2 regions of the Pseudoalteromonas tunicata genome follow, and region 1 is predicted to be linked to the other one. Evidence: predicted binding sites of a transcription regulator. Region 1 holds the regulator's gene; the other holds the start of a gene.
The links. The regulator LexA, encoded in region 1, represses DNA repair genes until DNA is damaged. The targets are predictions, from matches to a motif close to TACTGTATNNNNATACAGTA.
Positions count from the first base shown of each region.

Region 2: the regulator LexA is predicted to act here: its motif matches at 2,389-2,408, upstream of PTUN_RS05610 (YebG family protein).

Region 1 covers NZ_CP011032.1:3,558,189-3,563,673, forward strand. Annotated here, with positions in the region: gene ctaD (cytochrome c oxidase subunit I) at 1-1,405, opposite strand, end outside; gene coxB (cytochrome c oxidase subunit II) at 1,408-2,535, opposite strand; gene lexA (transcriptional repressor LexA) at 2,788-3,405, opposite strand; rRNA gene rrf (5S ribosomal RNA) at 3,601-3,715, opposite strand; rRNA gene PTUN_RS16135 (23S ribosomal RNA) at 3,846-5,485, opposite strand, start outside.
Region 2 covers NZ_CP011032.1:1,225,000-1,230,484, forward strand. Annotated here, with positions in the region: gene PTUN_RS05600 (GAF domain-containing protein) at 50-721, shown strand; gene PTUN_RS05605 (amino acid aminotransferase) at 828-2,018, shown strand; gene PTUN_RS05610 (YebG family protein) at 2,051-2,371, opposite strand; gene PTUN_RS05615 (ComEA family DNA-binding protein) at 2,586-2,891, shown strand; gene PTUN_RS05620 (DUF6170 family protein) at 2,918-3,229, opposite strand; gene dsbB (disulfide bond formation protein DsbB) at 3,242-3,757, opposite strand; gene nhaB (sodium/proton antiporter NhaB) at 3,914-5,485, opposite strand, start outside.

The DNA.
Region 1 (5,485 bases):
CAATACTAATAATTGCATTAAAATCAGCAAATTGAAGAGCGTAATCAGGGATCCTTCTTGGCATACCAGCGAGACCTACAAAATGCATAGGGAAAAACAGCACATTGACACTAATGAGTGACAGCCAAAAATGTGTTTTCGCCAATCCCTCATGATACATATTGCCAGTCCATTTCGGTAACCAATAATAAGCAGCTGCCATGATTGAAAAAACCGCGCCAGTCACTAAAACATAATGAAAGTGAGCAACAACAAAATATGTATCGTGATACTGAAAATCTGCAGGTGTAATAGCGAGCATCAACCCTGAAAATCCCCCTATGGTGAACAACACAATAAACGCCACACTAAACAACATAGGTACTTCAAAACTAATTGAACCACGCCACATAGTGGCGACCCAATTAAAAACTTTTACGCCGGTCGGAACAGAAATCAGCATAGTGCTATACATAAAAAATAATTCACCCGCCAGTGGCATTCCGGTGGTAAACATATGGTGTGCCCAAACGATAAAGGATAAAAAGGCGATAGAACCAGTTGCATAAACCATTGATGCATAACCGAATAATGGTTTACGAGAGAAGGTAGGTACAATAGAAGAGATAATGCCAAAAGCAGGTAGTATCATGATATAAACTTCTGGGTGACCAAAAAACCAGAAAATATGCTGGAACATCACAGGATCACCGCCACCCATAGCATTAAAAAAGCTAGTACCAAAATATTTATCAGTCAGAACCATTGTAACGGCACCAGCCAATACTGGCATGACAGCGATTAGTAAAAAGGCAGTAATCAACCACGTCCATACAAACAAAGGTAATTTCATCCAAGTCATACCTGGAGCGCGTAAATTAACAATAGTTACAATGACATTTATAGCCCCCATAATTGAGCTAATGCCCATAATATGAATAGCGAAAACAAAAAAGGCAGTATTATCGTTACTATAAGTAGTTGAAAGCGGAGCATAAAATGTCCAACCGAAATTAGGACCACCTCCCTCCATAAACAACGACATTAATAAAATAGTAAAAGCAAAAGGTAGAATCCAAAAGCTCCAGTTGTTCATTCTTGGCAATGCCATATCAGGAGCCCCTATCATCATTGGGATCATCCAATTAGCTAAACCAGTAAATGCAGGCATAACTGCACCAAAAACCATAATAAGGCCATGAACTGTAGTCATTTGATTAAAAAAGTTTGGCTCGACTAGCTGTAATCCGGGTTGAAATAGCTCAGCCCTGATCACCATAGCCATTGCACCACCAATTAAAAACATCAATAAAGAAAATAATAAATAGAGCGTACCAATATCTTTATGGTTAGTAGTAAACAGCCAGCGCTTTATTCCAGAGGCTGCATGGGAGGTATGTTCATGATTATGCGCGATTGTAGTCATTATTATTTTTCCTCAATTCTGCTTTGCACATCATTTGGTTGAATTACATCACCCGTATTATTATCCCAAGCATTGCGCTCGTAGGTGATAACCGCGGCAAGTTGCTTAAGTGAAAGCTGTTTTAAATAAGATTGCATTGCCGTACCTGGCTTACCGTGAATCACTATATCTATATGATCATTAATTGGACCTGTAGCAATAATACTACCTTTTAATGCAGGAAAAACACCGCCTAATCCCATACCTGTTGGTTGGTGGCAAGCAGCACAATTTGCCATATAGACCTGTTCACCGAGTGACATAAGCTCATCTTTATTAAGTGTTTGGCCTAATAATTTTTGCTCGTCAGCCGCTGCAGTCGCTTTCTCATTTTTTGCATTAAGCAACCAATTATCAAAATCTTCTGGTGCTTTTGCTTCAACAACAATTGGCATAAAACCATGATCTTTTCCACAAAGTTCAGCGCATTGACCTCGATAAATACCAACCTCATTAACACGGGTCCACGCTTCATTTATAAAACCTGGGTTTGCATCTTTCTTAACAGCAAAGGCAGGTACCCACCAAGAATGAATAACATCATCAGAAGTCATTAAAAAGCGGACTTTGCGGTCAGTCGGAATTACTAAGGGTTTATCAACTTCGAGTAGGTAAGTGTTTTGCTTCTCTGCTCGATCATGAATTTGGTCTTGTGAAGTGGCAAGTATTGAATAAAAACCAACATCATGAGAAAGATACTCATAATGCCATTTCCATTGTGAACCAGTAATCTTGATCGTCAGATCAGCCTTACTGGTATCTTCCATAGCAATTAATGTTTTAGTTGCAGGAATAGCCATACCAATCAATATAACAAAAGGAATAGCTGTCCAGAGGATCTCAACTTTTGTACTCTCATGAAATTGGGCTGCTACAGCTCCTTTTGATTTTCTATGGTGGATTAAAGCCCAGAACATAGCAGCAAAAACAATCACTCCTATCACGCAGCATATTATGAAAATTGTCATATGAAGGTTGTAAACGTTTTCGCTTATGTCAGTTACACCCGTTGTCATATTGTATTTCGATTGAGCAAATACATTAAAAGGCAACAGTAACATAAGGAAAAAGGACTTAGAGGCCTTTCCCATGTGGTACTCCTTTGGCAAGTTGTAAACACAACGAAAATTACGATACATCCTGTAATTTCATCATTATTATTATTTATTAATGTTATAGGGCTGTTTTTTGAACAACAGTAATAAAAAACTAGACAAGGAATAAGGAATAGGCAAGAACGAGAGATAATAAAATGTTAATAGTAGAAGTTGATATGATTAAAATATTAAATTATAACAACTTCTTTGATAATAAATCTTGATACGAACAATCAAATAAGTTGTTTACATAAAATCTGAATTTCTAATCACACCAACAGCAAGACCTTCAATATCAAGAGATTCTTTAGATAAATCAACAATTATAGGTTGGAATTCGTCATTTTCAGCATGAAGGTAAACTTTTCGCCCTTTTTGCTCAAAACGTTTGACCGTAACATCCTCACCAACACGGGCAACCACAACTTGGCCATTACGTGCTACTGTAGCGCGATGAACAGCAAGGAGATCCCCGTCCATAATGCCAATGTCCTTCATGCTCATCCCTTGAACACGTAACAAAAAATCTGCCGCTGGTTTAAATAGTAATGGATCTACATGATAGTGACTTTCAATATGTTCTTGCGCTAAGATCGGTTCGCCTGCAGCAACTCGGCCAATCAGTGGTAAACCTAATTGTTCTGGTTCATCCTCTTCAACCAGCTTTAAACCACGACTAGCACCAGGAACCATCTCAATAAAGCCTTTCTTAGCTAAAGCTTTTAAGTGTTCCTCAGCAGCATTTGCACTTTTAAAGCCAAGAGTATTTGCTATTTCAGCCCGAGTTGGAGGCATACCAGTATCTTTGATAAACACTTTAATCAACTCAAGAATTTGAGCTTGTCTGCTTGTTAATGGCCTCATAATCAAGAACTCCACCAGAATAGTATACTGTGATTATATACAGCTAAAAATAAATGGCAAACATATAAATAACAAACTTAATATTTTTAATATTGATCATGGATAAAATCGAGAAGGAATGAATTAGCTGTAAAATATTTTTATTCCAAACGCAAAAAAGCCTCTGATTTCTCAGAGGCTTTCTTTGAATTGGGAGCCTGGCGATGTCCTACTCTCACATGGGTAACCCCACACTACCATCGGCGCTGTTTCGTTTCACTACTGAGTTCGGAATGGGATCAGGTGGGTCCAAAACGCTATTGTCACCAAGCAAATCTGGTTCGTTAATCGCCTTGGCAATTAACTAAAATTCGGAAGGCTGATTTCAAATTCGTCTACTTCAGTGCTATTTAACTTCTTGCTTGTTCTTCAGTGCTTCATACAAACCACTTTGGCGTTGTATGGTTAAGCCTCACGGGTAATTAGTATTGGTTAGCTTAACGCCTCACAGCGCTTCCACACCCAACCTATCAACGTTGTAGTCTCCAACGGCCCTTCAGAGAGCTTATAGCTCTAGTGAGAACTCATCTCGAGGCTCGCTTCGCGCTTAGATGCTTTCAGCGCTTATCGATTCCGAACGTAGCTACCGGGCAGTGCCATTGGCATGACAACCCGAACACCAGCGGTTCGTTCACTCCGGTCCTCTCGTACTAGGAGCAACCCCTCTCAATTCTCAAACGCCCACGGCAGATAGGGACCGAACTGTCTCACGACGTTCTAAACCCAGCTCGCGTACCACTTTAAATGGCGAACAGCCATACCCTTGGGACCGACTTCAGCCCCAGGATGTGATGAGCCGACATCGAGGTGCCAAACACCGCCGTCGATATGAACTCTTGGGCGGTATCAGCCTGTTATCCCCGGAGTACCTTTTATCCGTTGAGCGATGGCCCTTCCATTCAGAACCACCGGATCACTATGACCTACTTTCGTACCTGCTCGACTTGTCCGTCTCGCAGTTAAGCTTGCTTCTACCATTACACTAACCGTACGATGTCCGACCGTACTTAGCAAACCTTCGTGCTCCTCCGTTACTCTTTAGGAGGAGACCGCCCCAGTCAAACTACCCACCAGGCACTGTCCGCAATCCCGATTAGGGACCTACGTTAGAACATCAAAACTACAAGGGTGGTATTTCAAGGACGACTCCACAAGAACTAGCGTTCCTGCTTCAAAGTCTCCCACCTATCCTACACATGTAGGTTCAATGTTCAGTGCCAAGCTATAGTAAAGGTTCACGGGGTCTTTCCGTCTAGCCGCGGGTACACAGCATCTTCACTGCGATTTCAATTTCACTGAGTCTCGGGTGGAGACAGCGTGGCCATGATTACGCCATTCGTGCAGGTCGGAACTTACCCGACAAGGAATTTCGCTACCTTAGGACCGTTATAGTTACGGCCGCCGTTTACCGGGGCTTCGATCAAGAGCTTCGCGTTGCCGCTAACCCCATCAATTAACCTTCCGGCACCGGGCAGGCGTCACACCGTATACGTCATCTTGCGATTTTGCACAGTGCTGTGTTTTTAATAAACAGTTCCAGCCACCTGGTTACTGTGACTGCCAATAGCTCCGGGAGCAAGTCCCTTCACCATCAGCAGCGTACCTTCTCCCGAAGTTACGGTACTATTTTGCCTAGTTCCTTCACCCGAGTTCTCTCAAGCGCCTTAGTATTCTCTACCTGACCACCTGTGTCGGTTTGGGGTACGATTCTTCATGAACTGAAGCTTAGAGGATTTTCCTGGAAGTATGGCATCAACAACTTCACTACCGTAGTAGCTCGTCTCGTATCTCAGTCTTAAGGAAACCCGGATTTACCTAAGTCTCCAACCTACTTACTTTCACATGGACAACCAACGCCATGCCTGCCTAGCCTGCTCCGTCTCCCCATCGCATTCATGCCGAGTACGGGAATATTAACCCGTTTCCCATCGACTACGCGTTTCCGCCTCGCCTTAGGGGTCGACTCACCCTACCCTGATTAACATGGGATAGGAACCCTTGGTCTTCCGGCGTGGGAGTTTTTCACTCCCATTATCGTTAC
Region 2 (5,485 bases), 1.6 Mb from region 1:
TAGGTCATGGTAGTATCAAACAATATTTTTTAGATGTATTGACGGCTAAATGACAGCTTCTTATTTAGATATTGCACAAATTAATTGTGATCCTACTGCTGTTGCAGAACATAAACAAAAGTTACTTTCCCACTTACAAGCTAATAGTAAAAAAACGGATGTTATTTGGCAGTATTTTGTGCCTGAATTAGGCGAAGGTGGTAGTTGTAGTTTATTTGGACAATTACAAGATAAGCCTTTTGTGCTTAGTAACTTGATTGATGCGACTAATCCTGAAAATAGTTTGGCACTCGCTAAATTACAATCAATTGTGAACTATATTGTTGCGACAACAAAAGTTGATTGGTTTGGTATTTATCAAAAACGTTTAATAAACCAAGAACATGAATTGGTTAAACTTGCTTATTTTGGTGAGCCCAGTCGTGCGACATTCCCACTTACATCTCAATTTTCAGCAATCAGTAATAATGTTCAAGTTGGCTTATCCAGAATAGGTCGCATAATAAATGATATTCCACAGTATTTGGTGCAAGGTGGTGAATATTATACTTGTGATCCTAAAGTACAATCAGAAGCATGCTTACCTATCTTAACTGAAACAGGTGAGTTGCTCGGTATTATTGATGCTGAAGCATTTAGCTTAGATTTTTTTGATCAAAACACATTAGCATTACTAGTTGCTGCTTGTTTAGTTATCACTGAGTGTTTACCAGCAAGTTAAATCGAGTTTTTAATATAAGTATATATACGATGCAAGGCTATCTTATTTTATAATTCCATCAGATAAGTTAGCGTTTTATTAACCCCGAATAAAAGAGATAAGTTCAATGTTTTCTATTTTGAAACCGTTACCAACAGACCCGATATTAGGCTTAATGGCAGCCTACCGCCAAGATACAAATCCAAATAAAATTGATTTAGGTGTCGGTGTTTTTAAAGATGAATCAGGCCACACACCAGTACTTAAATCTGTAAAGAAAGCCGAAGCTTTTCGTTTAGAGAATGAAACATCTAAATCTTATATTGGTTTAGCGGGTGATTTAGGTTTCTGTAACAAAATGGAAATTCAATTATTAGGAGAGCATAAAGCACTGCTTGCGAATCGTGTTCGAACAGCACAAACACCTGGTGGTACAGGTGCTTTACGAGTTGCGGCTGAATTTATTGTGCGCTGCAATCCAAATGCAACGGTATGGGTAACAACACCAACTTGGGCAAACCATATCAGCTTATTCGAAGCAGCTGGTCTAACAGTTAAAGAATACCCATATTATGATTATGAAAATAAAGGGTTATTATTTGATGAAATGATCACAGCATTAAAACAAGTACCAAAAGGTGATGTTGTTTTATTACATGCATGTTGTCATAACCCAAGTGGTATGGATTTAAACATTGAGCAATGGAAAATAGTTGCAGAACTGGCAGTTGAAGTTGGTTTTACGCCATTAGTAGATATTGCATATCAAGGGTTTGGCACTGGGCTTGATGATGATGCCGCTGGTTTACGCTTACTAGCTGAGTATGTAGATGAGTTAATTATTTGTTCTTCATGTTCAAAAAACTTTGGTTTATATCGTGAGCGTATTGGTGCATGTTCTATTGTATCTTCTGATGCAAAGGTTGCTGATGTGGCTAACTCAGTTTTATTAAGTGTTGTCCGTAGTATTTATTCGATGCCGCCAGCACACGGTGCCGCAATTGTTGATACCATCCTAGGCAGTACAGAGTTGACTGCGCTTTGGCATCAAGAGCTAGCTGAAATGCGTGACCGTATTAATGGCCTTCGTACTTTAATCGTTGATTCTTTGAATGCTCAAGGGATTGATCAAGATTTCTCTTTTATTAAACACCAATTTGGCATGTTCTCATTTTTGGGCATTAACAAAGAGCAAATTGATCGTTTACAAAAAGAATATGGTATTTATATGGTTGGTTCTAGCCGTGTAAATGTTGCAGGTGTTAGCCATGCTAATATTGATTATTTTTCAAAAGCGGTTGCTTCGGTATTAAAATAATCATTAAAAAAGCGGGTTATTAACCCGCTTTTTTAGCTTACTTTTTTAATTTTTGCTACATTATCAGATTCATCACCTGCTGTTTTCTTATTATCGTTTTTAGCTGGCTTCTCATCATTTATTTTTAAAGTACCTTTTAGTGCATTGATAATATTGTCTTTATCTTTAGCCATTTCTAATGCTAAGGATTCAACTTGTTGCTCACTAAGTGGTACATTAATCGTTGATAAAATCGCTTCAAGTGACTCGGCTATATCTAACATTTTGTCATAAGCATCGGCATCTTTTTTACTGGTAAAAGTCATGCGTTCAACTCCATTTCTTTCTACAACATATTTTATTATAACGGCCATAAATTTCTCCTAAGAGTCACTGTTTTTATATACAGTAATCTCTTTTATCATTACTTTCAAGTTAGAACTGTTAATAAATTAGATTTTTTGATTTTTGCTGTATGTGCAATGCTGATAGTTTTTGACATTTTTACTCCTTTGATCTTTATTTTAAATGTTAGCAACCGAGCTAATATAACGTTAGTCCAAGATGGACATCATGGAGGAAAGAACAATGAAGTTTATAACATTAATAAGTTTTGTATTGAGTTTATTATTAACATTACCAGCAATGACTTTTGCCAATGAACCTGCCCAACCAGAAAATATGCCAGTTAAGATGGTGTCAGACCTTATCAATATTAATACTGCAGATCTGAAAACATTACAGTCACTTCCAGGCCTTGGAAAGACTAAAGCAGCTGCAATTATTGCTTATAGAGAGCAATTTGGTGAATTTGCTTCTTTAGCTGATTTAAAAAATGTAAAAGGGATTGGCGATAAGGTGATTGCTAAACTGGATGGCAAAATAAGTTTTTAACAAAAGGGGCTTTTTCAGCCCCTTTTTTAGAGGGATGATTTATTTTTAAAATAATCGTCCTTTGCTTTTTCTACGTTGTTTCGAATAAAGTGGTAACTTAAAGGATTGGTGATCAGTGGATAACTTAGCCCAACACCAATTAAATAGAGCAAAACGTACCAACTATCAACAGAGGCGAGCACTAAAAATAACGGCGTGATTATTAAAAGTTTTAGTATATTTAGAATTGTTTTTTGCGGTGTTGATAAATAACTCAAAGCAATCTTAATGATATCTGCTCTTTGGGTAAATTTAAGCCCCTGTAAAGTTGGAATATTTCGAGAAGTAAAATAAATCATTATTAGGGCTCTCTATAGTGATTTGGTTTTGATTAATCTAATAACAATGATACCGACTAACAAACAGCTATAAGCAGCAAAAATAATCTGCATCCAAGCCGGCATACTTAAGCCTACAAAAGACCAGCTAATTTCACCACAGTCACCCGTTGCGGCAAAAAATGCAGGAAACCATTCATGCAGCGGCATAAAACTTGGAAAGTTTGGTACGATTTCACAACTAAATGCAAACGGATCAGTATTCGTTTGCATGGCAATGTGTTCGTTAGCAATTTGCCATCCCCAAAATGATGAAATTCCCCAACTGAGATAGCCAAATAATCTTAATACAAGATTTGATGGATTTATTACGGTCACTAGAGTTAGAGTTAGTCCAAGTACAGCACACCGCTGGTAAATACACATAATACAAGGTGCAAGATTAAGCGCGTACTGAAAAAATAATGCACAGATCTCAAGTAAAACAGCACTTAAGCCAAGTGATAACCAAGCTAATCGAGACATTGGAAGGTTTGCTAAAAAATTCATTTAAATCCTTATATAAAAGCGCTAATTTAACGATAATTAGTATCAATTAAGCAGATGCGCAGTGTGATTAATACTTTAGGGAAAGTATATGAACAGTCGTATTTTGAGAGTATAAAAAAACCGTGCTAAAAAGCACGGTTTTTTTATTGAGTTAGATTAATGTCCTGTAGTAACACCCGATACTGTGGTCACTACATGATGCTCAATCAGATGCCAGTGATATAAAATGTTGGTCCAATCAGCCAAGCTTTGATAGGTGAAAAATAAACCAACAAGCGTAAGTACAATTGTATAAGGTAGGGCCATATAAACCATGCGCCCATAGGATAGGCGAAGTACTGGTGCTAATGTTGAAGTTAATAAAAATAAGAATGCCGCTTGCCCATTAGGCGTTGCGATACTTGGTAAGTTTGTTCCTGTATTAATTGCTACAGCGAGTAAATCAAATTGATCACGAGTAATTTGACCCGATTGCCACGCTGCTGCAACTTCATTGATATACACCGTACCAACAAATACATTATCGCTGACCATAGACAATATCCCGTTTGCCATAAAGAACATGACTAGCTGCATATTTCCTTCAAAAGTCAGTACCCAAGTGATCACCGGAGTAAATAAATGTTGATCAATAATTACCGCAACTATTGAAAAGAAGACACAAAGTAATGCTGTAAATGGTAAGGCTTCTTCAAATGCTTTACCGATGCGATGCTCTTCAATGATACCTGCTGAAGCGGTAGTAAAGATGATAATGGTAAGACCAATCAGCCCCACAGCTGCAAAATGTCCAGCTAAAGCGATTACAAGCCAAACAGCAATAAAGCCTTGAACAATTAAGTTAACGCTTTCTCTTTTTGAGCGTTTACTGTCTTGGTGGGTATCAAAATCAACAAGGATTTGACGAACCGTTTGAGGAAGCTTTGCTCCATAACCAAAAGTTTTGGTTTTCTCCAAAAAAAACGTAGTGAGTAAGCCTGATAAAACAACAGGAACAGTAATCGGTGCCATTCGAAGTAAGAATTCGCCAAAGTCCCAACCTGCACGTTCTGCGATAATGAGGTTTTGTGGCTCACCTACCATAGTACATACTCCACCTAGTGCAGTACCGATTGATGCATGCATTAGCAAGTTTCTCAAGAAAGCTCGAAACTCTTCAAGTTCTTCACGTTTTAAAATCGCGACTTGTTCATCATCATTTACATCGTGATTTGAAGCATAATCTTTACCTGATGCCACTTTATGATAAATGCTGTAAAAACCCATAGCGACAGAAATTATAACGGCCATAACGGTTAGCGCATCTAAAAATGCAGATAAAAAAGCGGCCGCTAAAGCAAAAGCGAGAGATAAGTACGTTTTACTCTTTAGCCGAATAACTAACTTAGTAAAGATAAATAGCAGCAAATCTTTCATGAAATAAATACCAGCAATCATGAAAATAAGCAGTAAAATAACATCAAGATTTTGAGCTATCTCATGTTCCACTTGACCAGCACTTGTCATACCCATCATCACAGCTTCAATAGCCAGCAAACCACCAGGTTGCAATGGATAACATTTTAATGCCATAGCAAGCGTAAAAATAAACTCTAAAACAAGAGCCCACCCAGCTAGATAAGGGCTGAAAGAGTAAATAACAGGATTGATAGCAAGAAATGCAATAATAGTTAGTTTGTACCAATTTGGCGCATTACCGAGAAAGTTTTTGGCCAGAGCTGTAAAAAC